Regions from separate parts of the Streptomyces sp. NPDC088817 genome, predicted to be linked through region 2. Evidence: riboswitches for the same ligand, from Rfam matches in the RefSeq annotation. Region 2 holds a riboswitch; the other holds the start of a gene.
The links. Region 2 has a riboswitch for glycine ahead of gcvP (aminomethyl-transferring glycine dehydrogenase). Riboswitches for the same ligand answer to the same signal wherever they lie in the genome.

Region 1: another riboswitch for glycine. It lies ahead of gcvT (glycine cleavage system aminomethyltransferase GcvT); the one in region 2 lies ahead of gcvP (aminomethyl-transferring glycine dehydrogenase).

What each region holds. Positions count from the first base shown of each region.
Region 1 is NZ_JBIVJN010000013.1:222,195-237,987, reverse strand. It holds gene ACIP4X_RS24235 (SPFH domain-containing protein) at 1-773, shown strand, start outside; gene ACIP4X_RS24230 (hypothetical protein) at 793-1,893, shown strand; gene ACIP4X_RS24225 (L-serine ammonia-lyase) at 1,925-3,292, opposite strand; gene glyA (serine hydroxymethyltransferase) at 3,569-4,831, opposite strand; gene gcvH (glycine cleavage system protein GcvH) at 4,849-5,226, opposite strand; gene gcvT (glycine cleavage system aminomethyltransferase GcvT) at 5,337-6,464, opposite strand; glycine riboswitch at 6,623-6,719, opposite strand; gene ACIP4X_RS24205 (enhanced serine sensitivity protein SseB) at 6,880-7,671, shown strand; gene ACIP4X_RS24200 (enhanced serine sensitivity protein SseB C-terminal domain-containing protein) at 7,807-8,589, shown strand; gene ACIP4X_RS24195 (ABC transporter permease) at 9,374-10,372, shown strand; gene ACIP4X_RS24190 (ABC transporter substrate-binding protein) at 10,408-12,183, shown strand; gene ACIP4X_RS24185 (ABC transporter permease) at 12,255-13,262, shown strand; gene ACIP4X_RS24180 (ABC transporter ATP-binding protein) at 13,259-14,353, shown strand; gene ACIP4X_RS24175 (dipeptide ABC transporter ATP-binding protein) at 14,350-15,597, shown strand; gene ACIP4X_RS24170 (trimeric intracellular cation channel family protein) at 15,723-15,793, shown strand, end outside.
Region 2 is NZ_JBIVJN010000006.1:382,041-397,833, forward strand. It holds gene ACIP4X_RS14410 (hypothetical protein) at 1-150, shown strand, start outside; gene ACIP4X_RS14415 (amino acid transporter) at 407-2,356, shown strand; gene ACIP4X_RS14420 (helix-turn-helix transcriptional regulator) at 2,476-2,871, shown strand; gene ACIP4X_RS14425 (molybdopterin-dependent oxidoreductase) at 2,882-3,343, opposite strand; gene modA (molybdate ABC transporter substrate-binding protein) at 3,543-4,367, shown strand; gene modB (molybdate ABC transporter permease subunit) at 4,364-5,206, shown strand; gene ACIP4X_RS14440 (ABC transporter ATP-binding protein) at 5,253-6,344, shown strand; gene ACIP4X_RS14445 (TOBE domain-containing protein) at 6,404-6,823, shown strand; gene gcvP (aminomethyl-transferring glycine dehydrogenase) at 6,878-9,763, opposite strand; glycine riboswitch at 9,939-10,033, opposite strand; gene ACIP4X_RS14455 (PRC-barrel domain-containing protein) at 10,148-10,531, shown strand; gene ACIP4X_RS14460 (DNA polymerase IV) at 10,441-11,886, opposite strand; gene ACIP4X_RS14465 (MerR family transcriptional regulator) at 11,988-12,671, opposite strand; gene ACIP4X_RS14470 (bifunctional nuclease family protein) at 12,863-13,336, opposite strand; gene ACIP4X_RS14475 (MerR family transcriptional regulator) at 13,417-14,154, opposite strand; gene ACIP4X_RS14480 (FHA domain-containing protein) at 14,172-15,032, opposite strand; gene ACIP4X_RS14485 (DUF881 domain-containing protein) at 15,163-15,793, opposite strand, start outside.

The DNA.
Region 1 (15,793 bases), on a different contig from region 2:
GCGCCTTCGCCGCCCGCGTCGTGGACGCCGCCGCGCTGCTGCGCGAACTGGCGGGCACCGACCCGCAGTTCCGCACCGAGGAGGTGCAGGAGTACCTGCGGCAGCTCATCGTGGGGCGGCTGGCGACCGCCCTGGCCACGGCCGGGGTGCCGATGCTGGACCTGGCCACCCGTCAGGACGGGCTCGGCACCGCGCTGGCGACCGCCCTCACCGAGGAGCTGGCCCCGGTCGGCATCGCCGTGCCCAAGTTCATCATCGAGAACATCTCGCTGCCGCCCGAGGTCGAGGCCGCCGTCGACGCCCGCTCCCGGATGGGGATCGTGGGCAACCTCGACCAGTACACCCAGCTCCAGGCGGCCGACGCGATCGGCGACGCCGCGCGCAACCCCGGCGCCGCGGGCGAGGGCGTCGGACTGGGCGTCGGCATGGCGCTGGGCCGGCGCATGGCGGAGGGCCTCACCCCGCAGCAGGCTCCCGCGGCCCCGGCCCCGGCCCCGGCCCCGGCCCCGGCCCCGGCCCCGGCGCCCGCGCCTGCCGCTCCCGCGGCCGTCCCGCCGCCGCTGCCCCAGCAGCAGTGGTTCATCGGCGTCGGCGGCGCCCAGCAGGGCCCGTACGACACCGCCGCGCTCACCGGTCTGATCGGCGCCGGCACCCTCGCCCGGACCACCCTGGTCTGGCAGAACGGCATGTCCGGCTGGCTCCCCGCCGAGCAGGTCCCTGAGGTCGGACGCCTCTTCGGCAGCGTCCCGCCGCCGCTGCCGCCCCAGGCCTGACCGGGCGGGGACGACGACCATGACCGAGGACCAGGCCACCGCCGCCTCCGCCCGCTCGTACCCGTGCGAGGCCTGCGGTGCCACCGTGGAGTACGCCCCGGGGACCGACGCGCTGCGCTGCCCCTACTGCGGGCACCAGCAGGCCATCGTGCCCGTCCCGCGCGCGGTGCGGGAGCACCCGATCCAGGAGCTGGCGGCGCTCCCCGCCAAGCCGCTGGCCGGGCCCGGCTCCGTGAACACCTTCGTCTGCCCCGGCTGCGGGGCCCGCACCGAGAGCGACACGCTCTCCGTGCGCTGCCAGTTCTGCGCCACGCCCCTGGTGGCCGACGCGGGCGCCACCGAGCGGGTCGTCCCCGAGGCCGTCGTGCCCTTCGGCCTCGACCGCGACGGCGCCCGGGACGCGCTGCGCGCCTGGACGTCCTCGCGCTGGTTCGCCCCCAAGGACCTGAAGAAGGTCACCGAGGCGGAGTCCTTCAAGGGCAGCTACCTGCCCCACTGGACGTACGACGCGGCCACCGTCTCCGACTACCGGGGCCGGCGCGGCGAGTACTACTACGAGACCGTGACGCGCACCGTCACCGAGAACGGCGAGACCCGCACCGTGACCGAGCAGGTGCGGCACACCCGCTGGTACCCGGCCTCCGGAACGGTGTCCCGGGACTTCGACGACGTCCTGGTGCCCGGCACCGGCCATGTCACGGCCAAGCAGCTCGACAAGCTCACGCCGTGGCCGCTGGAGGAGGCGAGGCCCTACCAGGAGGAGTACCTGGCGGGCTTCCAGACGGTGCGCTACGACATCGAGCCCGAGGCGGGCCTGGAGACGGCCAAGCAGCGGATGGCCGAGGTCATCGAGGGCGACTGCCGCAGCGACATCGGCGGCGACGAGCAGCGGGTCGAGTCGGTCGACACCCACTACTCCGACGTCACCTTCAAGCTGATGCTGCTCCCGGTGTGGTTCCTCACCTACGTCCACGCCGGGCGCACCTGGCAGGTCACGGTGAACGCCCGCACCGGCGAGGTGGCCGGCGAGCGCCCGTACAGCACCGCCAAGATCGTCACAGCCTCACTCGCGGCCCTCGCGTTGATCGCCCTGACCGTCTGGCTGATCGTCAGGAAGTAGCGGCCCGCTCGGCGGCACGGGCCGGACCTCCTCAGCACTCGATGATGTTCACCGCCAGCCCGCCGCGGGCCGTCTCCTTGTACTTGACCGACATGTCCGCGCCGGTCTCCTTCATGGTCTTGATGACCTTGTCGAGGGAGACCTTGTGGGAGCCGTCGCCGCGCATGGCCATGCGGGCGGCGGTGACGGCCTTGACCGCGGCCATGCCGTTGCGCTCGATGCAGGGAATCTGGACCAGGCCGCCCACGGGGTCGCAGGTGAGGCCGAGGTTGTGCTCCATGCCGATCTCGGCGGCGTTCTCGACCTGCTCGGGGGTGCCGCCCAGGACCTCGGCGAGGGCGCCCGCCGCCATCGAGCAGGCCGAGCCGACCTCGCCCTGGCAGCCGACCTCGGCGCCGGAGATGGAGGCGTTCTCCTTGAAGAGCATGCCGATCGCGCCGGCGGCGAGCAGGAAGCGGACCACGCCGTCCTCGTCCGCGCCGGGGATGAAGTTGATGTAGTAGTGCAGGACCGCCGGGATGATGCCGGCCGCGCCGTTGGTCGGGGCGGTGACCACCCGGCCGCCGGCCGCGTTCTCCTCGTTCACCGCCATCGCGTAGAGGGTGATCCACTCCATCGCGCGGGCCGTCGCGTCGCCCTCGGCGCGCAGCTGGCGGGCGGTGACGGCAGCGCGGCGGCGCACCTTCAGACCGCCCGGCAGGATGCCCTCGCGGTTCAGGCCGCGCCCCACGCACGCCTCCATCACCCGCCAGATCTCCAGCAGGCCCTCGCGGATCTCCTCCTCGGTGCGCCAGGCCCGCTCGTTCTCCAGCATCAGGGAGGAGATCGACAGGCCCGTCTCCTTCGTCAGGCGCAGCAGCTCGTCGCCCGAGCGGAAGGGGTACTTCAGCACCGTGTCGTCCAGCTTGATGCGGTCCGCGCCCACCGCCTCCTCGTCCACGACGAAGCCGCCGCCGACCGAGTAGTACGTCTTGGCCAGCAGCTCGGCCCCGGAGGCGTCGTACGCCCACAGGGTCATGCCGTTGGCGTGGTAGGGGAGCGCCTTGCGGCGGTGCAGGACCATGTCGTCGTCGTAGGAGAACGCGATCTCGTGCTCGCCGAGCAGGCTCAGCCGGCCGGAGGTCCTGATCGTCTCGACCCGCTCGTCGGCCGTCTCCACGTCCACCGTGCGCGGCGAGGCGCCCTCCAGACCGAGCAGTACCGCCTTCGGCGTGCCGTGGCCGTGGCCCGTCGCCCCGAGGGAGCCGTACAGCTCGGAGCGGACCGACGCGGCCCGCTCCAGCAGGCCCTCGTTGCGCAGCCGGCGGGCGAACATGCGGGCCGCCCGCATCGGGCCGACCGTGTGGGAGCTCGACGGGCCTATGCCGATCGAGAACAGGTCGAAGACCGAGATGGCCACGGTGACTCCTCAAGACGGGGTGGTGCTGGGGGTGCCAGGGGGCGGGGGCGCCGTGGGGGGGGGGGGGGGGGGCGGCCCCCCCCCCCCCCCCCCCCAAAACGGCCTAAAAGTTTATAACCCCGGACACCCGGGGGGTTGCGGGCCCCGCGGGCAGACCCCCGCGTCGGGCCCGGGGTCACCCTCCTGGGGGGGGGGGGGGGGGGGGGGGGGGGGGGGGGGGGCGGGGGGGGGGGGGGGGGGCCGCCGCCCCCCCCACGGCACTCCTCGAAACGGGACTTACTTGTTCAGACCCGGGTACAGCGGGTGCTTGCCGGCCAGGGCGCTCACCCGGGCCTTGAGCGCGTCGGCGTCGTAGGACGGCTTCAGCGCCTCGGCGATCACGTCCGCGACCTCGGTGAAGTCCTCGGCCGTGAAACCGCGGGTGGCCAGGGCCGGCGTGCCGATCCTGAGGCCCGAGGTGACCATCGGCGGGCGCGGGTCGTTCGGGATCGCGTTGCGGTTGACGGTGATCCCGATCTCGTGGAGGCGGTCCTCGGCCTGCTGCCCGTCCAGCTCGGAGTCGCGCAGGTCGACCAGGACCAGGTGCACGTCCGTGCCGCCGGACAGGACGTCCACGCCGACCGCCCGGACGTCGTCCTGGACCAGACGCTCGGCCAGGATGCGGGCGCCCTCCAGGGTACGGCGCTGGCGCTCGCGGAACTCCTCGCTCGCGGCGACCTTGAAGGACACCGCCTTGGCGGCGATCACGTGCTCCAGCGGGCCGCCCTGCTGACCGGGGAAGACCGCGGAGTTGATCTTCTTGGCCAGCTCGGCGGTGGACAGGATCACACCGCCGCGCGGGCCGCCCAGCGTCTTGTGGGTGGTGGTGGTGACCACGTGGGCGTGCGGCACCGGGTTCGGGTGCAGGCCCGCGGCCACCAGACCGGCGAAGTGCGCCATGTCGACCATGAGGTACGCGCCGACCTCGTCCGCGATCCGGCGGAACGCGGCGAAGTCGAGCTGACGCGGGTAGGCGGACCAGCCGGCCACGATCAGCTTCGGCTTGGACTCCTTCGCCAGCCGCTCCACCTCGGCCATGTCGACCCGGCCGTCCTCGCCCACGTGGTAGGCGACGACGTCGTAGAGCTTGCCGGAGAAGTTGATCTTCATGCCGTGGGTCAGGTGCCCGCCGTGGGCGAGGTTCAGACCCATGATCGTGTCACCGGGCTTGAGCAGCGCGAACATCGCGGCCGCGTTCGCCTGCGCGCCGGAGTGCGGCTGCACGTTGGCGTGCTCGGCGCCGAACAGCTCCTTGATGCGGTCGATGGCGATCTGCTCGACCACGTCGACGTGCTCGCAGCCGCCGTAGTAGCGGCGGCCGGGGTAACCCTCGGCGTACTTGTTGGTGAGGACCGAGCCCTGGGCCTCCATGACCGCCACCGGGGCGAAGTTCTCGGAGGCGATCATCTCCAGCGTGGACTGCTGGCGGTGCAGCTCGGCGTCGACCGCGGCGGCCACGTCCGGGTCGAGCTCGTGCAGGGGAGTGTTGAGAACAGTCATGTGCGTAGGTCCGATTCTCAGCCGGCCGTCTCGGCGGCGTACTCGTCGGCGGAGAGCAGGTCGGCGGGCTCCTCGGCCAGGCGCACCTTGAACAGCCAGCCGCCCTCGAAGGGAGCGGAGTTCACCAGCGACGGGTCGCTCACCACGTCCTCGTTGATCTCGGTGATCTCACCGCTGACGGGGGAGTACAGGTCGGACACCGACTTGGTCGACTCCAGCTCACCGCAGGTCTCGCCCGCGGCCACCGTGTCGCCGACCTCCGGGAGCTGGGCGTAGACGACATCGCCGAGCGCGTTGGCCGCGAACTCCGTGATGCCGACCGTCGCCACGCCGTCCTCGACGGGCGACAGCCACTCGTGCTCCTTGCTGTAGCGCAGATGCTGAGGGTTGTTCATGGCCAGAATTCTCCTGTACGCGGGTCAATGGTGATGAATGGGGAGTGCGAAAGGCGTGCGTGACCAGGAGTGACGTGTCTCACGTCGCCTCCGTGGCGGCTACGGCCGTGTCACTTCTGCCGCTTGTAGAAGGGCAGCGCCACGACCTCGTACGGCTCGTGGTTGCCCCGGATGTCCACCCCGACACCGGCCGTGCCCGGAGCGGCGTGCGCGGCGTCGACGTACGCCATGGCGATCGGCTTGCCCAGGGTGGGGGAGGGGGCGCCGGAGGTGACCTCGCCGATCACCTCGCCGCCCGCGACGACCGCGTACCCGGCGCGCGGCACCCGGCGGCCCTCGGCGACCAGGCCGACGAGCACCCGGGGCGGCTCGGCGGCGGCGCGCTCGGCGGCGGCCACCAGGGCCTCGCGGCCGACGAAGTCGCCCTCCTTCTCGAACTTGACCACCCGGCCGAGGCCCGCGTCGAACGGGGTCAGCGAGGTCGTCAGCTCGTGCCCGTACAGCGGCATGCCCGCCTCGAGGCGCAGGGTGTCACGGCAGGACAGACCGCAGGGGACGAGACCGGCGTCCGCGCCGGCGTCGGTCAGCGCCTGCCACAGCTTCTCCGCGTCGCCCGGCGCCACGAACAGCTCGAAGCCGTCCTCACCGGTGTAGCCGGTGCGCGCGATCAGGGCGGGGACGCCGGCGACCGTGCCCGGGAGCCCGGCGTAGTACTTCAGGCCGTCCAGGTCGGCGTCGGTCAGGGACTTCAGGATGCCGGCGGACTCGGGGCCCTGCACGGCGAGCAGCGCGTAGGCGTCCCGGTCGTCGCGGACCTCGGCGTCGAAGCCGGCAGCCCGCTCGGTCAGCGCGTCGAGCACCACCTGGGCGTTGGAGGCGTTGGCGACGACCATGTACTCGGTCTCGCCCAGCCGGTAGACGATCAGGTCGTCCAGGATGCCGCCGTCGGCCTGGCAGATCATGGTGTAGCGGGCGCGGCCGAGGCCGACGGTGGCGATGTTGCCGACCAGGGCGTGGTTCAGCAGGGCGACGGCCTGCGGGCCGGTGACGGTGATCTCGCCCATGTGGGACAGGTCGAAGAGGCCGGCCTTCGTCCGCACGGCGATGTGCTCGTCGCGCTCGGAGCCGTAGCGCAGCGGCATGTCCCAGCCGGCGAAGTCGGTCATCGTCGCGCCGAGCGAGCGGTGCAGCGCGTCGAGCGCGGTCCGGCGGGGGCGGTCGGGTTCGGTACTGCTCATCGGGCGGTCTCCCAGGCATGACGGACGAGGACGGATCCATGTCCTCCCCATCTGTCATCGGAACCTGAGAGGTTCGCCATGACCGCCGTCGGACGGACGGAGCACGGCTTGCACCTTGGGTGGAGCCACTGCGCCAGCGGCCCGCTTTTCAGATGTGCCTCGCCCACGCGGTAACGGTGCCTGAGAGATTCAAGGGAGGTACTTGCTCCTTCGGCGCCCCAGCGAGACGGCTGGGGACTCTCCCGCGCGGATTCAAGCGGCCGATATGCAGTTGCGCGGACATCATTGCACGCCCCGCCCGCTTCGCGGCAGGTCGGCATCCGTGACCGTCCTGTGGCAGTAAGTACACGGTTACGTCCTGCGAATACCCGATAACCTTTCGGCCACAGCAGTGGTTCACAGCAGGCGGTAGCAGATGGACTTCCCGGCGGACTTCTCCGCAGACCTTCCGGCACAGGCGCACTCCCACCCGCACGGCGGATGGCCCGGCAACGAGCTGGAGGAGGTGCTGTCCGCCTCCCTCGGCGTACCGTCCGCCGACGGCCGCATCGCCGAGGTGCTCGGCCGCAGCCACCTCTGGGTGCCCCTGCCCAACGGCGGCGGCCCGCGCAGCGGCCCGCTCGACCTGCCCACGCTCGACATCGACGGCCAGGCCTATGTGCCGGTCTTCAGCTCCGAGGAGCAGCTGCGCCAGGTCGCGGGCCCGCACATGGCGTTCACCGTGGCGCCCGCCGTCGAGTTCGCGCGCGGACTGCCCCCGCAGGCCGGCATCGCGCTCAACCCGGACGGCGTGGTCGGCCTGCCGCTGCCGCCGGCCGCCGTCGCCGAACTGTGCCGGGCGGGGCGCACCCCGCTGGACGGCCCGGCGAGCGGCGGCCGCGTCCGCCTCTTCGAACCCGACTGGCAGGACGACCCGGTGGACTTCCTCGCCGCCGCCGGTGCCGAGTTCGCCGCGACCGGCGTGGTCAGCACCGCCCGCCGCTGCCTGGCCGCCGTCGAGACGGACGACCCGGTCATGTTCGTGGGCGTCGAACTGTCCCAGTGGGAGGGCGACCCGCAGGCCGCCCCCCTGGACGCCCTGGGCCGCGCCCTGGCGGCCAACCCGGCCAAGTGGCCGGTGACCCTGGTCCTGCTGGACGTGGCCCAGGATCCGGTGGCGGACTGGATGAGGGAGAACGTCCGCCCGTTCTACCAGCGCGGCCATTGAGTCCGACCGGGGACGCGGGCGGGCGCACACGATCCGCGATCGGCGGCGCACGGCGAGTCCCCGGCCGCCGGACGGCGGCTTAAGCTAGGGCTCACGGCTCGGTCGAAACGTCGGTTGTATGGAGGGGCGGTACAAGTGAGCGCCAGCGGCACCACGGCCGGGCAGGTCGAGCAGACGCTGCGCCAGGTGACGCCCGGGCGTTACGACGCCTACGAGGCGCTGCTCCGCGCTCTGGCGACCCCGTCCTCCGGCCAGGTCTGGATGCTGCTGTGGCACGGTCAGGCCGGTTCCCCCGACGCCCAGTACGGCCACATGGAGGTCGGCGGGCACGGCTACGCCCCCTGCGTGACCTCCGCCCAGGAGCTGTCGGCCAGCGGCTGGAACCGCTCCTACGAGGTCGTCGACGGCCTCGACGTGGCCCGCACCCTCTTCCCCGACCACTACGGCCTCTGGCTGAACCCGCACGCCCCGGGCGGCGGCGTCGGCGTCCCCTGGCTGGACCTGCGGCGCATCGCCACCGGCCTGGACCGCCAGCCCTCGGGCCCGCTCAGCCTGTCCGAACCGGCCGTCGAGGCAGCGCAGTTCTACGGCCTGCTCACCCAGAACGCCCAACGCACCCCTGCCCTGCGCTCATTGCGCCGGGCCTGGGTGCAGCCCGCGGTCGGAGCGCCGTACCTCGCCATCGGGCTCGACGTGTACGACACCTCGCCGCCGGCGGTCGACTCGGTGCGGGTGATGATGCAGCAGTCCATCGGCGCCGTCCCCGACGGGCTGCCGGTGTCGACGGTCGCGATGTCCGACGAGTACGACCCGGTCGCGATGTGGCTGCGCGCCAACTCCCGCCCGTTCTACGACCGTGAGGTCCATCACGCGTCCCCGGCGGCCGGGTATCCCCGTCCGGATCAGTGGGCTTACTGAGCGTGTTCGCCGGCCGGCGGTCCGGGCGCGGGAGCGAACCGGATCCCGGCCGTCGACGCCGCCCGTGACATCGGCGCGTCGCGCGGCGAGTGGATGTATCACGCCATGCTGATCGCGACGGGCGGCCGGGGCGCCGGCCGCCCGTCGGGACGCCGGCCCCGGGTGCCGGTTCACGGCCGTCATGCCCCGCCGCGACCCGGTCGTGGAGGCGGCCGGAAGTCCGGCCTCCGGGGCGGCGGCTCCCCTGTCCACATGCTGGTGACGGGGCCGCGTCGCGCCCTCGCCGACCCGCGCGCACCGCACCGGAACGACGGTTCACCGGCACCGGATCTCCCGCCGGAACGGGCCGCGTCCCGTGCGCGAAAAATGCCTTGTGGAACGCTCTGAGCAGGGCGTATGCGGCACGGCGGTACCGGACGAGAAAGCGCTGTTCGTCTGGTTTGCGACCGCCCTGGAGGAGCCAAGTCGTGCTGGCATCCGGCCAGTTGGGTGGAGCAGAGGGCGTTCGAGAGGCGCTACCCTGTGTCCGGATAACGGAAACCCCCAACCCGCATCACGTTTGCGCATCCATTCATGGTCAGCCCTGGCGAGTGATCGCCGGCGCGTTGAAGACTCGCCTCGCGGATGCAGGGCCTTCGATCCTGTGATCGAACCAATCGGGGGATCCGCCGGACAGTTGTGCCGCATCCATCTGCCGCCATCGCGCAGCAGGCAATCGAACCAAAGCCGTCCACAGCGGCGGAGAAAAGGCCGGTCAACCACCGGCGAGAGGGGTCAGGTCACTGTGACCGCACCGATCGAGACCACCGGGGCGGCAGCCGAGACGCAGCCGGAGGCTGTGCTCGCTGGTGCCGACAAGCGGCGGATCGAGGGCCGTTCCCTCGGACAGATCGCCTGGACCCGGTTCAAGAAGGACAAGGTCGCGGTCACCGGTGGTGCCATCGTGGTCCTGCTGATCCTGCTCGCGATCCTCTCGCGTCCCATCCAGGCCGTGTTCGGGCTCGACCCCAACGCGTTCAACCAGGATCTGATCGACCCCAACACCTCGCTGCCCAACGGCGCCTGGGGCGGCATGAGCGCGGACCACCCGCTGGGCGTGGACCCGAAGTTCGGCCGTGACATCGCCACCCGCATCCTCGAGGGATCCTGGGTGTCGCTGGTGGTCGCGTTCGGCGCGACGATCCTGTCCAACGTCATCGGGGCGATCATGGGCGTCGTGGCCGGCTACTACGGCGGCCGCGTCGACACGATCATCAGCCGGCTGATGGACACCTTCCTCGCCTTCCCGCTGCTGCTGTTCGCGATCGCCATCTCCGCCACCCTGCAGGGCGGCGCGTTCGGCCTCACCGGACTGCCGCTGCACCTCAGCGTGCTGATCTTCATCATCGGCTTCTTCAACTGGCCCTACCTGGGCCGGATCGTCCGCGGCCAGACGCTCGCCCTGCGCGAGCGCGAGTTCGTGGACGCCTCCCGGGGCATGGGCGCCCGGGGCCCGTACATCCTGTTCCGGGAACTGATGCCCAACCTGGTCGGCCCGATCATCGTCTACTCGACGCTGCTGATCCCGACCAACATCCTCTTCGAGGCCTCCCTTAGCTTCCTCGGCGTCGGCATCCAGCCCCCGCAGGCTTCCTGGGGCGGCATGCTCCGCGAAGCGGTCACGTTCTACGAGGTCGATCCTCAGTACATGATCGTGCCCGGGCTCGCCATCTTCGTGACCGTCCTGGCGTTCAACCTGCTCGGCGACGGTCTCCGCGACGCTCTCGACCCGCGCAGCCGCTGACGCCTGCTGCCGAGAGCACAACAAGTTTCCGTACAATGGAGGGGAACCCGCCCATCATGCGAAGGTCAGCGCTGGCCGCGGTTGCGGCCATTGGCTCCGTCAGCCTGCTTGTCGCAGGTTGCAGCAAGGCCGATGACAACAAGAACGACAACGGCAGCGGCACCAAGTCGGCTGGGGCCGACGCCGCGACCAAGGGGGTCGTCAACGCCTCCAGCAAGAAGGGCGGGACCCTCACCTACGAGATGTCCGACGTCCCGGACTCCTTCGACCCGGGCAACACGTACTACGCGTACATGTACAACCTCAGCCGGCTGTGGGCCCGCCCGCTGATGACCTTCAAGCCCGGCGCCGGCACCGAGGGCAACACCCTCGTCCCGGACCTGGCCGAGGGCAAGGGCACCCCGAGCGACGGCGGCAAGACCTGGACGTACAAGATCCGCGCGGGTCTGAAGTACCAGGACGGCACGCCGATCACGACGAAGGACGTCAAGTACGCCGTCGAGCGTTCCAACTTCGCGCGTGACGTGCTCTCGCTCGGCCCCAACTACTTCCAGCAGCTCCTCGCGGGCGGCGACAAGTACAAGGGCCCCTACAAGGACAAGAGCGCCAAGGGCCTGTCCTCCATCGAGACGCCGGACGACACCACCATCGTCTTCCACCTGAAGCAGGCCTTCCAGGAGTTCGACTACCTGGTCGCCGCCCCGGAGACCGCTCCGGTGCCTCAGGCCAAGGACAAGGGCGTCGACTACGTCAAGAACATCATGTCCTCGGGCTCCTACAAGTTCGAGAGCTACTCCGAGGGCAAGCAGGTCGTCCTCGTGCGCAACGAGAACTGGGACGCGAAGTCCGACCCGCTGCGCACGCAGCTGCCGGACAAGATCGTCGTCAACATGAAGGTCAACCCCGAGACGATCGACAAGGACGTCCTCGCGGGCGACGCGATCGACCTCGTCGGCACGGGTGTCCAGGCCTCGACCCAGGCGCAGGTCCTCAGCGACCCGAAGAAGCGGGCCAACACGGACAACACCTTCGGTGGCCGCCTGGTCTACATGGCGATCAACACCAAGGTCGCGCCGTTCGACAACGTCGAGTGCCGCAAGGCCGTGCAGTTCGCGATCGACAAGGCCTCGGTGCAGACCGCCGAGGGCGGCCCGATCCGCGGTGAGATCGCCTCCACCGTTCTGCCGCCGGACATCACCGGCTACGAGAAGTCGGACGTCTACGCGACCGCGGACAACAAGGGCGACGAGGCCAAGGCCAAGGAGCACCTGAAGGCCTGCGGCAAGACGTCGATCACGACGAACATCTCGGCGCGCTCCGACCGCCAGCAGGAGATCGACGCCGCCACGGCGATCATCAACTCCCTGCAGAAGGTCGGCATCAAGGCCACCCTCAAGCAGTACCCGTCGGGCAAGTACTTCACCGACTACGCGGGTGTTCCGAAGGTCACGCAGAAGCAGAACATCGGTCTGATGATGATGCAGTGGGGTGCCGACTGGCCCTCGGGCTACGGCTTCCTGCAGCAGATCCTGAACGGCGAGGCCATCAGCCAGTCCGGTAACACCAACCTGTCGCAGTACGACAGCAAGGAAGTCAACGGTCTGCTGTCCAAGGCGATCGCGACGCAGGACGACACCGAGCGCAACAGCCTGTACGCGCAGATCGACAAGAAGACCATGGACGACGCCGTGATCGTCCCGCTGACCTACTTCAAGGTCCTGCTGGCCCGCCCGCAGAACGCCACGAACCTGGTTTCCTCGGCGGCCTGGAGCGGTCAGTACGACTACCTCAACATCGGCACCACGAAGTAGCAGCCCCGGAAGGCAGGTGAAGGCATTGGTGCCCGCGGGCCTCACGGCCCGCGGGCGCCGGCGCCGGCCCCGTGATCTCGTACATCCTCCGCCGGACGTTCGCAGCAGTGCTCCTGCTGCTGGTCGTCTCCGCGGTCACCTTCGCCATCTTCTTCCTGCTGCCGCGGCTCGCCGGTCAGTCCGCTGACCAGCTGGCGCAGCAGTACATCGGCAAGAGCCCCTCCAAGGCCGACATCATCGCGGTCAAGCAGAACCTCGGTCTGGACCAGCCCCTTTACGTCCAGTACTGGCACTTCATCAAGGGGATCGTGGCCGGCGCCACCTATGACCTGGGCCCCACCGCGGTGCACTGCGACGCGCCGTGCTTCGGGTACTCCTTCAAGACCCACGAGCAGGTCTGGCCCCAGCTGACCTCCCGTATGCCGGTGACGCTCTCACTGGCCTCGGGTGCGGCCGTCCTGTGGCTGCTCTCCGGCGTGACGGTCGGTGTCATCTCCGCCCTCAAGCCGCGTTCGATCTTCGACCGCACCTTCATGGGTGTCGCGCTCGCCGGTGTCTCCCTGCCCATGTTCTTCACGGGCAACCTGGCGATCCTGCTCTTCGTCTTCAAGTGGCCGATCTTCGGCCGCACCTACATCCCGTTCACCGAGAACCCCGCCCAGTGGGCCAACACGCTCTTCCCCGCGTGGTGTTCCCTGGCGCTGCTCTACTCCGCCATCTACGCCCGGCTCACCCGCTCGGGCATGCTGGAGACGATGAACGAGGACTTCATCCGCACCGCGCGGGCCAAGGGCCTGGGCGAGGGCAAGGTCGTCGTCCGGCACGGACTGCGGGCCGCGCTCACCCCGATCATCACCGTCTTCGGCATGGACATCGGCCTGCTGCTCGGCGGCGCCGTGATCACCGAGACCGTCTTCTCGCTGGACGGAGTCGGTTCCTACGCGGTGCAGGGCATCGCCGACAACGACCTGCCCAAGATCCTCGGCGTGACCCTGCTGGCCGCGTTCTTCGTCGTGATCGCAAATCTTCTGGTGGACCTGCTGTACGCCGCCGCCGACCCGCGGGTGAGGCTCTCATGACCGAACTCTCCAAGACCGGCGCCGCCCTGGGCGAGCCGGCCGCCACCGCGCAGGCCCCGACGGCCTTCCTCGAGGTCCGCGACCTCAAGGTGCACTTCCCGACCGACGACGGCCTGGTCAAGTCCGTCGACGGGCTGAACTTCAAGCTGGAGAAGGGCAAGACGCTCTCCGTCGTCGGCGAGTCCGGCTCCGGCAAGTCGGTCACCTCGCTCGCGATCATGGGCCTGCACCGGCTCGGCGCCCGCGGCAAGAACGTCCAGATGTCCGGTGAGATCTGGCTGGACGGCAAGGAACTGGTCTCCGCCGACCCGGACGAGGTGCGCAAGCTCCGCGGCCGGGAGATGGCGATGATCTTCCAGGACCCGCTGTCCGCGATGCACCCGTACTACAAGGTCGGCGACCAGATCGTCGAGGCCTACCGGGTGCACCACAAGGTGAGCAAGAAGGTCGCCCGCACCCGGGCCATCGAGATGCTCGACCGGGTCGGCATCCCCGAGCCGCACAAGCGTGCCGAGGGCTACCCGCACGAGTTCTCCGGCGGTATGCGCCAGCGCGCCATGATCGCCATGGCGCTGGTCAACAACCCCGAACTGCTCATCGCGGACGAGCCGACCACCGCGCTCGACGTCACCGTCCAGGCGCAGATCCTCGACCTGATCCGCGACCTGCAGAAGGAGTTCGGCTCCGCGGTCATCATCATCACGCACGACCTCGGCGTGGTCGCCGAGATCGCCGACGACGTGCTGGTGATGTACGGCGGCCGGTGCGTGGAGCGCGGTCCGGTCGACGAGATCTTCGAGCGGCCGCAGCACCCCTACACCTGGGGACTGCTCGGCTCGATGCCGCGCATCGACCGCGAGACCTCCGAGCGGCTCATCCCGGTCAAGGGCCAGCCGCCGAGCCTCATCAACGTCCCGTCCGGTTGTGCCTTCCACCCGCGGTGCCCGTACGCGGACGTCCCCAAGGGGAACGTCACCCGTACGGTGCGTCCGGAGCTGGAGCTGGTGGCCACCGGACACTGGTCCGCCTGCCACCTCTCGGCTGAGGACCGTACGCGGATCTGGACCGAAGAGATTGCGCCGAAGCTGTGAGTGAGACGAAGAAGACGGACACCGCCGGCCAGGCGCAGGCTTCCGACGGCGGCTCCGCGGACCGCGGGGTGCTGCTCCGGGTCGAGGGCCTGACCAAGCACTTCCCCATCAAGAAGGGGATCCTGCAGCGGCAGGTCGGCGCGGTGAAGGCGGTCGACGGCATCGACTTCGAGGTGCGCAAGGGCGAGACCCTGGGCGTCGTCGGCGAGTCGGGCTGCGGCAAGTCGACCATGGGCCGGGTCATCACCCGCCTCCAGGACCCGACGGGCGGCACGATCACCTTCGAGGGCCAGGACATCACGCGGCTGAAGGCCGGGCAGATGCGCCCGCTGCGCCGTGACATCCAGATGATCTTCCAGGACCCGTACGGCTCCCTGAACCCCCGCCACACCATCGGCTCGATCGTCTCGGCGCCCTTCCGGCTCCAGGGCGTGGAGCCCGAGGGCGGGGTGAAGAAGGAGGTCCAGCGGCTGCTGGAGCTGGTCGGCCTCAGCCCCGAGCACTACAACCGCTACCCCCACGAGTTCTCCGGCGGCCAGCGCCAGCGCATCGGCATCGCCCGGGCGCTCGCGCTCAAGCCGAAGCTCGTGGTGGCGGACGAGCCGGTCTCCGCCCTGGACGTCTCCATCCAGGCCCAGGTGGTCAACCTCATGGACGACCTCCAGGAGGAGCTGGGCCTGACCTACGTGATCATCGCGCACGACCTCTCGGTCGTCCGGCACGTCTCGGACCGGATCGCGGTGATGTACCTCGGCAAGATCGTCGAACTCGCCGACCGCACCTCGCTGTACCAGGCGCCGATGCACCCGTACACCAAGGCGCTGATGTCGGCGGTGCCGATCCCGGACCCGAAGCGCCAGGGCGGCAAGAGCGAGCGGATCCTGCTGCGCGGCGACGTGCCCTCGCCGATCGCCCCGCCGAGCGGCTGCCGCTTCCACACCCGGTGCTGGAAGGCGACGGAGATCTGCCGTACGACCGAGCCGCCGCTCAAGGAGCTGAGGCCCGGTCAGCGGGTGGCCTGCCACCACCCGGAGAACTTCGAGGACCAGGCCCCGCAGGACACCGTGCTGCTCACGGCCGCCAAGGCGGCCGCGGAACTGGTGGCCGACGAGGTCCTGGCGGAGTCGGCGGCGACGTCGGCCGCGGTGGCCGCGGAGGTCGGCGAGGCGGCGGAGGGCTCCGAGTCCGACTCCCCGGAGTCCGGCACCGAGGGCTCCGCCGGCCAGGAGCCGAGCGGGAAGTAGGCGAAACGGCGCGGTGAAGCCGCGTACGTGACCGAGCGGGAGAGTGCTCGGCCGGTGGACCCGGCCGTCGCACTCTCCCGCTTCGTCGTGTCCGGGGGCGAAGCGGCCACGGGTGACAATGTGGCGTGCTTCAGCAACTGTTCAGTCCCTCCGTCCAGCACACGATCGACGTGGTCGGCATCTTCGTCTTCGCCAT
Region 2 (15,793 bases):
GACGTCTGGTACCGCCTCGACGAGGACGCCCGGCACTGCGTGGCCGCCGGTCGGCTCCGGTGCGGGACGGACGAACTGCGCGACATCTCCGAGCAGGTGGACCGGGAGACCGCGCTGGCGGTGTTCCGGGTCTCGGGACTGGAGTCATGACGCTGGGTGTCCGCCGCGGGTTCGGCCGCCGTCTCTCACCCGGACGGCCCAGAGCGTGGTAAAACCTGCGTGTCCGCTGGTCATGAGGTGACATCGGGGTCGCCACGGCCACCCCTGCCGGAAGGTTGACGCCTGCTCGCACGGGTACTCGTGAGCCCCTGCGTCACTCTCCGCATACGCTGGTGACCCGTCCGCGTGACGGCCCGGTCCGGGACCGGCCGGTCCGGCACGCGAGCCACACCTCAGGAGCAGGGGCATGGCGACCACCGAGCACCCTCCCAGTCGTCTGCGCGCCTGGATGCTGGAGGGCCTGTCCGACATGGGCAAGGGCATCCAGCAGGCCCCGCACGCCCTGCCGGAGCCCCCGCACAAGGGGCAGCGGTGGTGGAGGGTGATGTGCCTGACCGGTGTGGACTACTTCTCGACGCTCGGCTACCAGCCGGGCATCGCGGCGCTCGCGGCCGGACTGCTGTCGCCGATCGCCACCCTCGTGCTGGTCCTGGTCACCCTCGCGGGCGCCCTGCCGGTGTACCGGAGGGTGGCGTCGGAGAGCCCGCACGGCGCGGGCTCGATCGCCATGCTGGAGCGGCTGCTGTCGTTCTGGCAGGGCAAGCTGTTCGTGCTGGCCCTGCTCGGCTTCGCCGCCACCGACTTCCTGATCACCATGACGCTGTCGGCCGCGGACGCCTCGACCCACCTGGTGGAGAACCCGCATCTGACGGCCGCGCTGCACAGCCACCAGATGCTGATCACGCTCCTGCTCATCGCGCTGCTCGGCGCGGTCTTCCTCAAGGGCTTCGTGGAGGCGATCGGCGTCGCCTTCGTCCTGGTCGGGATCTATCTCGCGCTGAACGCCGTCGTGGTGGCCGTCGGACTGTGGCACGTCCTCACCGCCGAGCACGTGGTCACCGACTGGACCAGCGCGCTGACCGCCCAGCACGGCAACGTCTTCCTCATGGTCGGCGTGGCCCTGCTCGTCTTTCCCAAACTCGCCCTCGGCCTGTCCGGCTTCGAGACCGGCGTCGCCGTCATGCCGCACGTACGGGGCAACCCGGACGACACCGAGGAGCGGCCCACCGGCCGGATCCGGGACACCAGGAAGCTGCTCACCACGGCCGCGCTGATCATGAGCTGCTTCCTGATCGCCACCAGCTTCATCACGACGCTGCTGATCCCGGCGCCGGAGTTCAAGGCCGGCGGCCAGGCCAACGGGCGTGCCCTCGCCTATCTGGCGCACGAGTACCTCGGCAACACCTTCGGCACGGTCTACGACGTCTCGACCATCCTGATCCTGTGGTTCGCGGGCGCCTCCGCGATGGCCGGGCTGCTCAACCTGATGCCCCGGTACCTGCCCCGCTACGGAATGGCGCCGCACTGGGCGCGGGCGGTCCGCCCGATGGTCATCGTCTTCACCCTGATCGGCTTCCTGGTCACCTGGATCTTCGACGCCAACGTCGACAAGCAGGGCGGCGCGTACGCCACGGGCGTGCTCGTGCTGATCAGCTCCGCGGCGATCGCGGTGACCATCGCCGCCCGCAGGGCCGGCCAGCGCAACTGGACCATCGCGTTCGGGGTCATCTCGGCCGTGTTCCTCTACACGACCGTCGTCAACATCATCGAGCGTCCCGACGGTGTGAAGATCGGCGCCTGCTTCATCACCGGGATCATCCTGGTCTCGCTGCTGTCCCGGCTCGCCCGTTCGTTCGAGCTGAGGGTGACGAGCGTGACGCTGGACGACATGGCGGAGCGGTTCGTCAGGGACATCGCCAGCCGCAAGATCCGGTTCATCGCCAAGGAGCCGGAGCGGCGGGACAAGGCCGAGTACCGCGACAAGATCGAGCAGATCCGCAGCGACAGCGACATCCCGGTCACGGAGGACTTCGTCTTCGTCGAGGTGACGGTCACCGACCCCTCGGAGTTCGAGGCCGGGCTGACCGTGCGCGGGGAGGTCAGGCACGACCGCTACCGGGTGCTGGCCATGGAGTCCGCGTCCGTCCCGAACGGCCTGGCCGCGCTCCTCCTCCACGTCCGGGAGATGACCGGCCGCACCCCCCACATCTATTTCGAGTGGACCGAGGGCAACCCGTTCGCCAACTTCCTGCGCTTCTTCCTCTTCGGCCAGGGCGAGGTCGCGCCGGTCACGCGCGAGGTGCTGCGCGAGGCGGAGCCGGATCGCGCCAAGCGCCCGCGGGTGCACACGGGCTGAGCCGCGCCGGGCGAGGACGGGTGCCCGCGGGCCGGCCTCCGCGCACTGGCTGAGCCGTGCCCGCGAACGGCCCACCCCCAGGTCCGCCCCACACCACCTGCGGCTCTATCGTGACCGGCATGCAGTCCTACACGATCGGGCAGGCGGCCCGGCTGCTCGGTGTCAGCCCGGACACCGCGCGCCGCTGGGCGGACGCGGGCCGGATGGCCACCCACCGCGACGAGGGCGGACGCCGGCTCATCGACGGCCGGGACCTCGCAGCGTTCTCGGTCGAGCTGGCCCGGAGCGGCGGCGGCGAGGAGGGCCCCTCGTACACGTCGGTCCGCAACGCCTTCGCCGGCATCGTGACCGCCATCAAGCTCGGCGACGTCGCCGCCCAGGTGGAGATCCAGGCCGGCCCGCACCGCCTCGTCTCCCTGCTGACCCGGGAGGCCGTGGAGGAACTGGGCCTGGAGGTCGGCATGGAGGCCACCGCCCGCGTGAAGTCGACGAACGTGCACATCGACCGGGCCTGACCGAACCCGTTCACACCTCGGCACACGCGCGATAGCCGCCGTCCACGCGGATCGCCCGTACGCCGCTGACGTAGCGCGCGCCGCAGCGGTCCTGCGGCAGCACCAGTTGAGGGCCCGCGCTGTCGAGCGGGGCGCCGTCGATGCTCACCGCGAGCAGGACCGGCGCGTCGGCGAAGTCGGGGTCGATCTCCGCCCAGGACAGCAGCGCGTGGTGTCCGTCGGCGGCCGTGACCGCGATCAGGAAGCGCAGCCGGTCCTTGCGCCGGGCCGGGTCGAAGCCGGGCCCGGCCGCGGACAGCACGTCGTACAGGCGCGGTCCGGTGAAGCGGTGGTGCCGCACTCCGCTGGTGGCGCAGGTGAAGGCGGCTCCCACTCCGTGCTGCGGCCATCCGAGCAGATCCCGCACGGTCAGCCGGGCCGGGCGGGCGAGGTCGCCGGTCAGGTCGAGCTCCGCGAGCGTCACGGGCACCACCTCCGAAGGGTCCGTACCCGAGCGACCGCACCGCACAAACGCACATGCGAGGACCTGCCCGGCGTATCACCGGCTCATGCGATGCAACAGGGGCCTTACACCTGGCAATTGCGGCAGTATGATCGCTTCACGGCCATCGAACGGTCGTGGCAGGGCGCGACAGCTTCTTCCCGTGCAGAGCCAGAGGAGTAGAACCGTGATGACCCGTTCCACGCGACGGACCAGGATGCTGCAGTCGGGAGTGGCGGGGGCCGCGGCGTTGCTCGCCCTCAGCGCCTGCTCCTCCTCGTCCTCCGACGGTTCGTCCGCGGCCGGATCCGACACGTCGGCGTCCTCCGCGCCGAAGCTGTCCGGCACCGTGACCGTCTTCGCCGCCGCCTCGCTGAAGGAGACCTTCACCGAGCTCGGCAAGCAGTTCGAGCAGCAGCACCCCGGCGCCAAGGTCACCTTCAACTTCGGCGGCAGCGACAGCCTCGCCGCGAGCATCACCTCCGGTGCCCCCGCCGACGTGTTCGCCGCCGCCAGCCCCAAGACCATGGCGATCGTGACCGACAAGAACGACGCGGACGGGACACCGGTCACCTTCGTCCGCAACCAGCTGGAGATCGCGACCGCGCCGGGCAACCCGGACAAGATCGCCTCGCTGAAGGACCTCACCGGGTCCAACCTGAAGGTCGTCCTGTGCGACAAGACCGTGCCCTGCGGCGCCGCCGCCCAGAAGGTGCTGGAGGCAAGCAACCTCAAGCTGACCCCGGTCTCCTACGAGCAGGACGTCAAGAGCGCCCTGACGAAGGTCGAGCTGAAGGAGGCCGACGCGGCCCTCGTCTACAAGACCGACGCGAAGGCCGCCGCCGACCGGGTCCAGGGCGTGGAGTTCCCCGAGTCGGCCGAGGCCGTCAACGACTACCCGATCACCCTGCTCAAGAACGCGCCGAACGCCGCCGCGGCCAAGGCGTTCATCGAGCTGGTGACGTCGGCCGACGGCCAGAAGGTACTGACCGGGGCCGGGTTCCTGAAGCCGTGACCGGGATCGACGAGGCCCGCGTCGCGACCCGGAGGAACGGGTCGCGGCGCGGCCGCGCGCTCGGCGGCGCGCCGCTGCCTCTGCTGGTCCCCGCCCTGGTCGGCCTGGCCTTCCTGCTGCTGCCGCTGCTCGCGCTGCTGATCCGGGCCCCCTGGCGCAGCCTGCCGGACCAGCTGACCAGCGCCGAGGTGTGGCAGGCGCTCCAGTTGTCCCTGGTCAGCGCCACCGCCGCCACCGCCGTGAGCCTGGTGCTCGGTGTTCCGCTGGCCTGGCTGCTGGCCCGTACGGACTTCCCCGGACGCGGATTCGTCCGGGCCCTGGTCACGCTGCCGCTCGTGCTGCCGCCGGTCGTGGGCGGTGTGGCCCTGCTGCTGGCCCTGGGGCGCAACGGCGTCGTCGGGCAGTGGCTGGACTCCTGGTTCGGGATCACGCTGCCGTTCACCACGGCCGGGGTGGTGGTCGCGGAGGCGTTCGTGGCCATGCCGTTCCTCGTGATCAGCGTCGAGGGCACACTGCGGGCCGCCGACCCGCGCTACGAGGAGGCGGCCACCACGCTGGGCGCCTCACGCTTCACCGCGTTCCGCCGGGTCACCCTGCCGCTGATCGCGCCGGGCATCGCCGCGGGCGCCGTGCTCGCCTGGGCGCGGGCGCTCGGCGAGTTCGGCGCGACGATCACCTTCGCCGGCAACTTCCCCGGCCGTACGCAGACCATGCCACTGGCCGTCTACCTGGCCCTGCAGAACGATCCGGCGGCGGCGATCTCCCTGAGCCTGGTGCTGCTCGCGGTGTCGATCGCCGTACTGGCGGGTCTGCGGGACCGTTGGATGACCGCCTCGTGATGACGACGCCGATCCCGACCCGCCCCGTATCCAGGACGTTCATCTCATGACCGACATCGACCGGACCCCGGCCGGCGTGCGAGCCGGGGGCGCGAGGGGGGAGGGCCTGGACGCCCGCCTCGTCGTCGACCGCGGCGCCTTCCGCCTCGACGTCGCGCTCACCGCCGCCCCGGGCGACGTGGTGGCGCTGCTCGGCCCGAACGGCGCCGGGAAGACGACGGCGCTGCGCGCCCTGGCGGGCCTGGTGCCGCTCACCGGCGGCCATCTGCGCCTGGACGGCGCCGCGCTGGACCGCACGCCGCCCGAGTCACGCCCGGTCGGTGTCGTCTTCCAGGACTACCTGCTGTTCCCGCATCTGTCGGCCCTGGACAACGTGGCCTTCGGGCCGCGCTGCCGGGGCACGTCCAAGGCCGAGGCCCGCGCGCAGGCCGCGCGGTGGCTGGACCGGATGGGGCTGGCCGACCACGCCGGTGCCAAGCCCCGCCGTCTCTCCGGCGGCCAGGCGCAGCGCGTGGCCCTGGCCCGCGCCCTGGCCACCGGGCCCCGGCTGCTGCTGCTCGACGAACCGCTCGCGGCGCTCGACGCCCGCACCCGGCTGGAGGTTCGCGCCCAGCTCCGTCGGCACCTCGCCGAGTTCGAGGCCGTCGCCGTCCTGGTCACCCATGACCCGCTGGACGCGATGGTGCTGGCCGACCGGCTGGTCGTGGTCGAGCACGGCCGTGTCGTCCAGGAGGGCACCCCGTCGGAGATCGCCCGCCGTCCGCGCACGGACTACGTCGCACAGCTGGTGGGCCTGAACCTCTACCGCGGTGAGGCGGAGGGCCACACCGTCCGTCTCGCGTCCGGTCCCGCCGTCACCATCACGGAGGCACTGTCGGGAGCGGTGTTCGTGGCCTTCCCGCCGAGTGCGGTCACTCTCTTCCGGGACCGCCCCTCGGGCACCAGCGCGCGCAACCTGTGGCAGTGCGAGGTCGCCGGCCTGGAGACCCACGGCGACCAGATCCGCGCCGACCTGACCGGGGAACTCGCCCTCACCGCGGACCTGACCACGGTCGCGGCCGCCGAGCTGGACCTGCACCCGGGCGCGGTGGTCTGGGCGACCGTCAAGGCGACGCAGACCCACGCCTACCCGGCTTGAGGCACCGGCCGCCCTACGGTGGGTGTCACCACGTCCCCCACCCCACGAGGCGTCCCCCCATGAGCCTGAGCATGCGCAACCAGTTGCCCGGAACGGTCACCTCCGTCACCCCAGGCGATGCGATGGCCCTCGTTCACGTACGCCTGGACGGGGGCGGACAGCTCACGTCCGCGATCACCCGGGACGCCGTCGAGGACCTGCGACTGAAGGAGGGCACCGCCGTGCGGGCCCTGGTGAAGTCGACGGAGGTGTCCCTGGCCACCGGGCCGGTGGAGGGCCTGTCCATCCGCAACCGGCTGCCGGGCACCGTCAGCCGGATCACCCAGGGCGCGGCCATGGTGTCCGTCCGGGTCGGCGTGGAGGGCGGCGAGCTGACCGCCGCGATCACCAGCGACGCCGCCACGGACCTCGGCCTGGCGGAGGGCACGCACGTCACCGCCCTGATCAAGTCGACCGAGGTCGCCCTGGCCACCGCGTGACGACACGGCGAGGGCTCCCGCCCGGGTCGGACGGGAGCCCTGTGAGCCGTTCGCTCAGTCCTCGTACGCGTCCAGCGGCGGGCACGAGCAGACGAGGTTGCGGTCGCCGAAGGCCTGGTCGATGCGGCGCACCGGCGGCCAGTACTTGTCGGCGGCCGTGACGCCGGCCGGGAAGACGGCCTCCTCACGGGTGTAGCCGTGCTCCCACTCCCCGCCGAGCGCGGCGGCGGTGTGCGGGGCGCCGCGCAGCGGGTTGTCGTCCTCGGCCCACTCTCCGGCACCGACCTTCTCGATCTCGGCACGGATCGCGATCATCGCGTCGCAGAACCGGTCAAGCTCGGTCAGGTCCTCGGACTCGGTCGGCTCGATCATCAGCGTGCCGGCCACCGGGAACGACATCGTCGGCGCGTGGAAGCCGTAGTCGATCAGGCGCTTGGCCACGTCGTCCACGGTCACCCCGGTCTCCTTGGTCAGCGGGCGCAGGTCGATGATGCACTCGTGGGCGACCAGGCCGCCGGGGCCGGTGTAGAGCACCGGGTAGTGCGGCTCGAGGCGCTTGGCGACGTAGTTGGCGCTGAGCACGGCGACCTGCGTGGCCCGCTTGAGGCCCTCGCCGCCCATCAGGCGGACGTAGGCCCAGGAGATCGGCAGGATGCCGGCCGAGCCCCACGGCGCGGCCGAGATCGGGCCGACCCCGGTCTCCGGGCCGGCGACGGGCTGCAGCGGGTGGTTGGGCAGGTACGGCGCCAGGTGGGAGCGCACGCCGACCGGGCCGACGCCGGGACCGCCGCCGCCGTGCGGGATGCAGAACGTCTTGTGCAGGTTCAGGTGGGAGACGTCGCCGCCGAAGTGGCCCGGCTTGGCGAGGCCCACCAGGGCGTTCAGGTTGGCACCGTCGACGTACACCTGGCCGCCGGCCTCGTGGACCTGCGCGCAGATGTCGGCGACGTGCTCCTCGAACACGCCGTGCGTGGACGGGTAGGTGATCATCAGCACGGCGAGCTGCTCACGGTACTGCTCGATCTTGGCCCGCAGGTCCTCGACGTCGATCTCGCCGTCCTCGGCAGTCCTGACGACGACGACCTTCATGCCGGCCATCACGGCGCTGGCGGCGTTGGTGCCGTGCGCGGAGGACGGGATGAGGCAGATGGTGCGCTGCTCGTCGCCGTTGGCCCGGTGGTAACCGCGCACGGCGAGCAGACCGGCCAGCTCGCCCTGGGACCCGGCGTTCGGCTGGAGGGAGACCTTGTCGTAGCCGGTGACCTCGGCGAGACGGTCCTCCAGCTCACGGATGAGGGTGAGGTAGCCGTCCGCCTGCTCGGCGGGCACGAACGGGTGCAGCTGCCCGAACTCCGGCCAGGTGACCGGCTCCATCTCGGTCGTCGCGTTGAGCTTCATGGTGCACGAGCCCAGCGGGATCATGCCGCGGTCGAGCGCGTAGTCGCGGTCGGCCAGCCGGCGCAGGTAGCGCAGCATCGCGGTCTCGGACCGGTACTGGTGGAAGACGGGGTGGGTGAGGTAGCCGTCGGTGCGCAGCAGCGCCTCGGACAGCGCGTCCCCGGCGGCCGCGTCCAACGCCTCGATGTCGCCCCCGACACCGAAGGCGGCCCACACGGCGCGCAGCCGGTCCCGGACGGTGGTCTCGTCGCAGGCGATCGAGACGTGGTCCGCGTCGACCAGACGCAGGTTCACGCCGCCCTCGCGGGCCGCGGCGACGACCTCGGCGGCACGCCCCTCGGCCTTGACGGTCAGCGTGTCGAAGTACGCGCCGTGCACGACCTCGAAGCCGCCGGCCTCGAGGCCCTCGGCAAGGACCGTGGCGTAGCGGTGGGTGCGCAGCGCGATGTCCCGCAGGCCCTCGGGGCCGTGGTAGACCGCGTACATGCCGGCCATGACGGCGAGCAGCACCTGGGCGGTGCAGATGTTGCTGGTGGCCTTCTCGCGGCGGATGTGCTGCTCACGGGTCTGCAGGGCGAGGCGGTAGGCCTTGTTGCCGTCGGCGTCGACGGAGACGCCGACCAGGCGGCCGGGCAGGCTGCGCGCGAACTTCTCGTGCACCGCCATGTAGCCGGCGTGCGGGCCGCCGAAGCCCATCGGCACGCCGAAGCGCTGGGTGGTGCCGACGGCGATGTCCGCGCCGAGCTCGCCGGGCGACTTCAGCAGGGTGAGCGCGAGCAGGTCGGCGGCGACGGTGACCAGGGCACCCAGCTCGTGCGCCTGGTCGATGACGGGCTTCAGGTCGCGCACGGCGCCGGAGGCGCCCGGGTACTGCAGGAGCACGCCGTTGATCTCACGCTCGGCGATCTCGGCGGGGATGCCCGCGGCGAGGTCGGCGACGACGACCTCGACACCGGTCGGCTCGGCGCGGGTCTGGATGACCGCGATGGTCTGCGGCAGCGCGTCCGCGTCGACCAGGAACAGGCCCTTCTTGTTCTTGCCCATGCGCCGGGACAGCGACATGGCCTCGGCGGCGGCGGTGCCCTCGTCGAGCAGGGACGCGCCGGAGGTCGGCAGACCGGTCAGGTCGGCGACCACGGTCTGGAAGTTCAGCAGCGCCTCGAGGCGGCCCTGGGAGATCTCGGGCTGGTACGGGGTGTAGGCCGTGTACCAGGCCGGGTTCTCCATGACGTTGCGCAGGATGACCGGCGGGGTGAAGGTCCCGTAGTAGCCGAGTCCGATCATCGAGCCGAGGACCTGGTTGCGGTCGGCGAGGGAGCGCAGCTCGGCCAGCACCTCGGCCTCGGTGCGGGCGCCGGGCAGGTCGAGCGCGTCGGCGTTCTTGATCACATCGGGCACCGCGGCGGCGGTGAGCTCGTCGAGCGAGCCGTAGCCGACCTGCGCGAGCATCTTGGCCCGCGCCTCCAGGTCGGGCCCGATGTGGCGCTGTTCGAAGGGGATGCCCTGTTCGAGCTCGGAGAGCGGGATGCGCTGGGCGGTCATTGCGGAGGCCTCCTGGTCTGACACGACCTTCGAGGGACACCACGGCACGGGTGCCCCGACGGCCTCCCCCTCTGTCATCTCAACCTGAGAGTTTCACCGGGCCGCCCAAGGGCTCCGGTTTTCACCGTCGGTGAGAGCGGGATGCGTCGGCACCCGCTCTGCTTTCCAGAGTGACCTCGTCCGTGCGGTACGTGGGCCTGAGAGATTCCGGGGAGGATTTGCTCCTTCGGCGCCCCCGGTGAAGCCGGAGGGCTCTCCCGCACGGGGTCAGCAGCCGTTGCCCAGAGTACCAGCGGGGCAGCCGCACGGGCCTTCGAGTGGCCGCCCCGCTGAATGTGCTCTTTTGTAGTGCTTACGGATGAGTTGCGACCACGTGGAGGGACAGTGCAGACGGAGATCGATCCGCGCAACCTGATCGGCCGCAAGGCGTTCGACCGCAACGGCCACAAGATCGGCACGGTGGACGAGGTCTACCTCGATGACGCCACCGGAGTGCCGGAGTGGGCGGCGATACGCACCGGCCTGTTCTCCCGGGACGCCTTCGTCCCCCTGGAACCCAGCGAATTGGTCGAGGGAGCCCTGCGCGTCCCCTTCGACCGCACGCTCATCAAGGAGGCCCCCGACTTCGGTGTGGGCCGCCATCTGTCCCCCGAGCAGGAACTGCAGCTCTATCACCACTACGGTCTCGACGTGGCCCCTCCCCCGGCCGTCCCTGACCACCACTTCGGCAAGCTGGCGGGCTCCGGCTCGGGCCCGGACGAGAGCTGAGCCGCGGGAACCGCGGGAACCAGAGGCAGGGGTTCGGCCGGTTCCAGGTCCGGGTCGTCCAGAGCGAACGTGCGGACCCGGCCCGGCGCGGAGCCGGGCGTCTCGAAGCGGACGGTGACGCGGCCGAGACCGCTGCCCTGCACCCATCCGTGGCCGAACTCGGCGTGCCGTACGTCGCGGCCCGCCGGCAGCCGCCGCTCGGTGGGCGCAGGCTGCTGCTCGACGGGTTCCTCGGGCCGCTCCTCGGCCGGGCCCCGGCCCTCCGCCTCCGCGGCCTGCGCGCCCGCCGCCTGCGCGAACAGGTCCTCCTGGGTGTAGTCGGCGAGTCCGGACACACCCACGCCGAGAAGCCGCACGCCGCCGGTGGTGTCCACGGAGTCCAGCAGCCGGGCGGCCGCCTCGCGTATCACCGTGGGGTCGTCGGTGGGCCCGCGCAGGGTCTCGGAGCGGGTCAGGGTGGAGAAGTCGTAGCGGCGCACCTTCAGCACGATGGTGCGCCCCGACAGACCGGCCCCGCGCAGCCGGCCCACGCAGCGGTCGGCGAGCCGCTGCACCTCCAGGGCGACCCGGACGCGGTCGTGGATGTCCACGTCGTATGTGTCCTCGACGGACACCGACTTCGCCTCGCGCTCGGCGACGACGGGACGCTCGTCGTGGGCCAGCGCCATCGCGTACAACGCGTGCCCGTGCGCCTTGCCGAGCAGCCGTACGAGCTCGTCCTCACCGGCCTCGGCGATCTCCTCGACGGTGTGGATCCCGGCCCGCCGCAGATGGTCGCCCGTGGCCGGGCCGACGCCCGGCAGGGTCCGCACGGACAGCGGACCGAGCAGGGCCCGCTCGGTGCCGGGCTCGATGAGCACCAGCCCGTCGGGCTTGGCCCGCTCGGACCCGATCTTGGCGAGCATCTTGGAGGCGGCCAGCCCCACGGACCCCGTGAGCCCCGTGACCGCCCGGATGTCGGCGCGCAGTCTCACACCCGTCAGCCGGGCGGAATCCCCGTCCCAGGCGGCTCCCCCGGCCTCCAGGTCCACGAACGCCTCGTCCAGGCTCAGCGGCTCCACCAGCGGCGACAGCGCCCGCAGCAGGCCCATCACCCGCTCGCTGATGGAGCGGTAGAAGGCGAAGCGCGGCACGAGGTACGCGGCGTTCGGCGCCAGGCGCCGCGCCTGGGCCATCGGCATCGCGGAGTGGACCCCGAGGACGCGCGCCTCGTACGACGCGGTGGCCACCACCCCGCGCGGTCCCAGCCCGCCCACGACCACGGCCTTCCCGCGCAGGCTCGGCTTGGACGCCTGCTCCGCGGAGGCGAAGAAGGCATCCATGTCGAGATGGAGGATCGTGGGTGCGGTTCTCACATCTACGATGCTGCACCACGCCACTGACAACGCCCCGGCGGATCGGGCCGGGTCAGCGGCGCGTCGGTGGTCGGAACGCCCGTATCGGCCCGAAGGGCCGCTCAGACGGCGCGGTTGCGCCGCCGTGCCAGCTCGTCCCGCGGATTGGGCCCCACGAGCGTCTCCCCGGTGTCGATCCGCTCACCGTGCAGTTGCGACAGCGCACTCTCCACATCGCGCCACACCACACCGACGGCAATGCCGAAGATTCCCTGGCCGCCCTGGAGCAGCGCGTGCACCTCGTCGGGCGACGTGCACTCGTACACCGTGGCGCCGTCACTCATCAGCGTCATCCGCTCGAGGTCACGGAAACCGCACTCGCGCAGGTGCTGGACGGCGGTACGGATGTTCTGCAGCGACACGCCGGTGTCGAGGAACCGCTTGACGATCTTCAGGACGACGACGTCCCGGAAGCTGTAGAGGCGCTGGGTGCCGGACCCGTGGGCGGGCCGCACGCTCGGCTCGACCAGCCCGGTACGCGCCCAGTAGTCCAATTGCCGGTAGGTGATACCGGCGGCCGCGCAGGCCGTCGGACCGCGGTAGCCGATCTGCTCGGTCGCCATGACCGCCGCCCCTCCGCTGCTCGGCACCGCCGTCGGTCGTTGCGGAGCACGACCGGCCACGCCATCGAGAGGGGGATACCCCCCGCTCGGTCGGATCCGAGAGCCCTGGGGAGGGTACGGACCGCTTCCCCCGGCATTGTGTCCGGGGGCACCCCCAGCCGTACCGTCGCCGCTGCTTCTCACGCCGACCTCCGTCCTTGACCTGCCTCCTCGACGGTAGGCAGTCACCAGGGGTGCGTCAACGATCGCCACACTCGGCACGCCGAGTGATAATCACCCTAAGAGTGGTTTCGCGTACCCCATCGCCGGGAAAGGCTATCCGAATGTGCCGGAGGGAGGGCGCTGGGCGGTCTCCCGTGGCTCGTTCGGACGCTTCACTGGCTGCTGGTGCCGAAGTCCTCCGGCGAGATCTGGTCGAGGAACTCGCGGAACTTCTCCACCTCGTCCTCCTGCTCGTCCGGGATCGCGATCCCCGCGTCGTCCAGCACCGTGTCACTGCCGAAGATCGGCGTCCCGGTGCGCAGGGCCAGCGCTATGGCGTCGGACGGCCGGGCGCTCACCTCGACACCGCTGGCGAACACCAGCTCGGCGTAGAAGACGCCTTCACGCAGGTCCGTGATGCGCACTTCCGTGAGTTCCTGGCCGACCGCCTCCAGCACGTCCTTGAACAGGTCGTGGGTCAGCGGACGCGCGGGGGCCATGCCCTGCTGGGCGAAGGCGATCGCCGTCGCCTCCCCTGGCCCGATCCAGATGGGGAGGTAACGGTCGCCTCCCACTTCACGCAGGAGCACGATCGGTTGGTTGGAGGGCATCTCGACCCGGACACCTACGACATCGAGCTCGTTCACACAGCAACCCTAGGCGGTGCCCGGGACGTTTGGGTAGTCGGGCCGGGCCTGGGAGGAGGATCCGGCCGTATACGGCCCGCTCACGGCAGCCGCAGCCCGAGCGCGCTCTGGACCAGCACCGCGTGCAGCCGCACCGTGAGCTCGGCGAGCTCCTTGGCGCGGGCCTCGGCATGTGCCCTGGTCTGTGGGTTGCGGTGCCGCTTGAGCGGCGCCACCACCTGGTCGACGAGCCCGGCCTCCCGGTCGGCGGCCGCCTTCATCACCCGCAGATGCCGGGGCTCGATACCGAAACGCCCCAGCTCGGACACGAGCGAGGCCACGGTCACCGCCTCGGCGCCGTAGGCCCCGTCCTCCGACGGAGTGAGCAGCCCGTACGACTCCCACTCCTGGAGCTCCGCCTCCTCGATGCCCGCGGCGGTGAGCAGCTCGTCCCGCCCGATCCGGACTCCCGCCGGCGCCTCGGCCGGCGGCGGCACGGATCCGCCCTCACGCTGCCGGCCCACCGCCGGCAGATGGACCGCCTCGCCACGCTCCATGGCGTCCAGGTACTCGCGGATCACCTTCAACGGCAGGTAGTGGTCGCGCTGCATCCGCAGGACCAGGGCCAGCCGCTCGATGTCGCCGGTGCTGAACTTGCGGTACCCCGAGGGGGTGCGCCGCGGCTCGACGAGGCCCTCCGACTCCAGGAAGCGGATCTTGGAGACGGTGACCTCGGGAAACTCGCCGCGCAGCACGTTCAGCACCGTGCCGATGCTCTTCAGCCCACTGTCCGTGGCGGCGGTGCCGTGCCCGGCACCGCCGCTCGGTGATTGACGCATGGACCTTCCCTGACGGGTCAGATGCCCTGCCGGCTCGAGTAGAAGACCAGCCGGTACTTGCCGATCTGCACCTCGTCGCCGTTGGACAGCGCGACCTGGTCGATCGGCTCCCGGTTGACGTACGTGCCGTTCAGGCTGCCGACGTCGGCCACCGTGAACGAACCGTCCGGGTTGCGGCGGAACTCGACGTGGCGACGCGAGACCGTCACGTCGTCCAGGAAGATGTCGCTCTGCGGATGACGCCCGGCCGTGGTCAGCTCGCCGTCCAGGAGGAAACGGCTGCCGGAGTTCGGTCCGCGGCGCACCACCAGCAGGGCCGAGCCCAGCGGGAGCGCGTCGACGGCCGCCTGCGCCTCCGGAGACAGCATCGGCGTCTGGCCGGTGGCCTCCGCGTCGTAGGCCTCGAGGCCGGAGATGGAGATCGTCGAGGTCGTCTCCGACGAGCGCTCCGGCGTCGCGCCGGGCCGCAGCGGCGCGCCGCAGTTCGAACAGAAACGGCTGTTCTCCGCGTTGCGGTTACCGCACCTCGTGCACACCAGGACGGACATGGACGGATCCTCCTGCCGCGGCTGCCCCGCGGGGGCATCGGACGCGTACGGACCGGCGGCAAACCCTCCAGCCGTACCTGAGGTTGACGGTTCTCCGAAACCTATGCCGCCCGACTGGGCAGGGTCAACCGACGGCGCGCCCTGACCGGCCACCTGGTCCCTGAACAGCGGACGCTGGCCCTCCGCGTCGGGCTGTGCGCGGTGACGGGCCGTCGCGTTCTCGCCGCCCTCTCGCGCGCTCTTGCCGAACAACTTCGCAAACAACTTCACGGGCGATTCCCCTTGACCGAAACAGACCCGCCCGTGGGGCAGGACGAACCCTGACTGCATACACCGGTCGACCCGGACATCCTCACAACGTCCGTATCCACCAGACAGTTTCCACCACGCACCACCCAATCGGTGCGCCGACCCCCCGCAACCTCATGCCCCTGCCGGACGACCGCCATGCACCGCCGGTTCACCGCGAGGACGACCGAGCGTAGTCAGGCGTCTTCGCCGCCCGCAAGGCGTCCACGATGATCTTGTCCGAACGGTCGATCGTCACCGTGGCCTGCTCCTTCTCCAGGGTCTGCACCACGCCTCCAGGAATGTTGAGCGCCGGTTCGAGGTCCTGCGGCTTGCCGATGACCTTGAAACGATACGGAGTGTTGATCTTGTTCCCGTCGACGTCCACACCCTTGCCGGAATCGGTCAGATAAGTGTTCGCGACCACCCGCACGCCGTTCACCTCGATCGCCTCCGCACCGGCCGCGCGCAGCTCCTGTATCGCGTCGAGCAGCATGTCCGGCCGGACCGTTCCCTTCGTGTCCTCGATCGTGATCGTGATGCCGGGCCCCTGCGCGGCCACCGTGCCCGCGAGGATGCCGAGTTGCTTCTCCTTCTCGGCCGTCTGCCTGCGGGCCTCCTCGGCCTGGTCCGAGCTGTTCTCCAGCTCCTGGCGCTGCTTCTCCAGACCCTGCTTCTCGTCCTCAAGACGCTGAGTACGGTCGTCCAGTTCATCGAGGATGCGAACGAGATCCTCCTGCCGGGCGCCGCGGAGCGCGTTGTCACCGCTGCTGTTGGACGCGACCTGGACGGCGAGTCCGAAG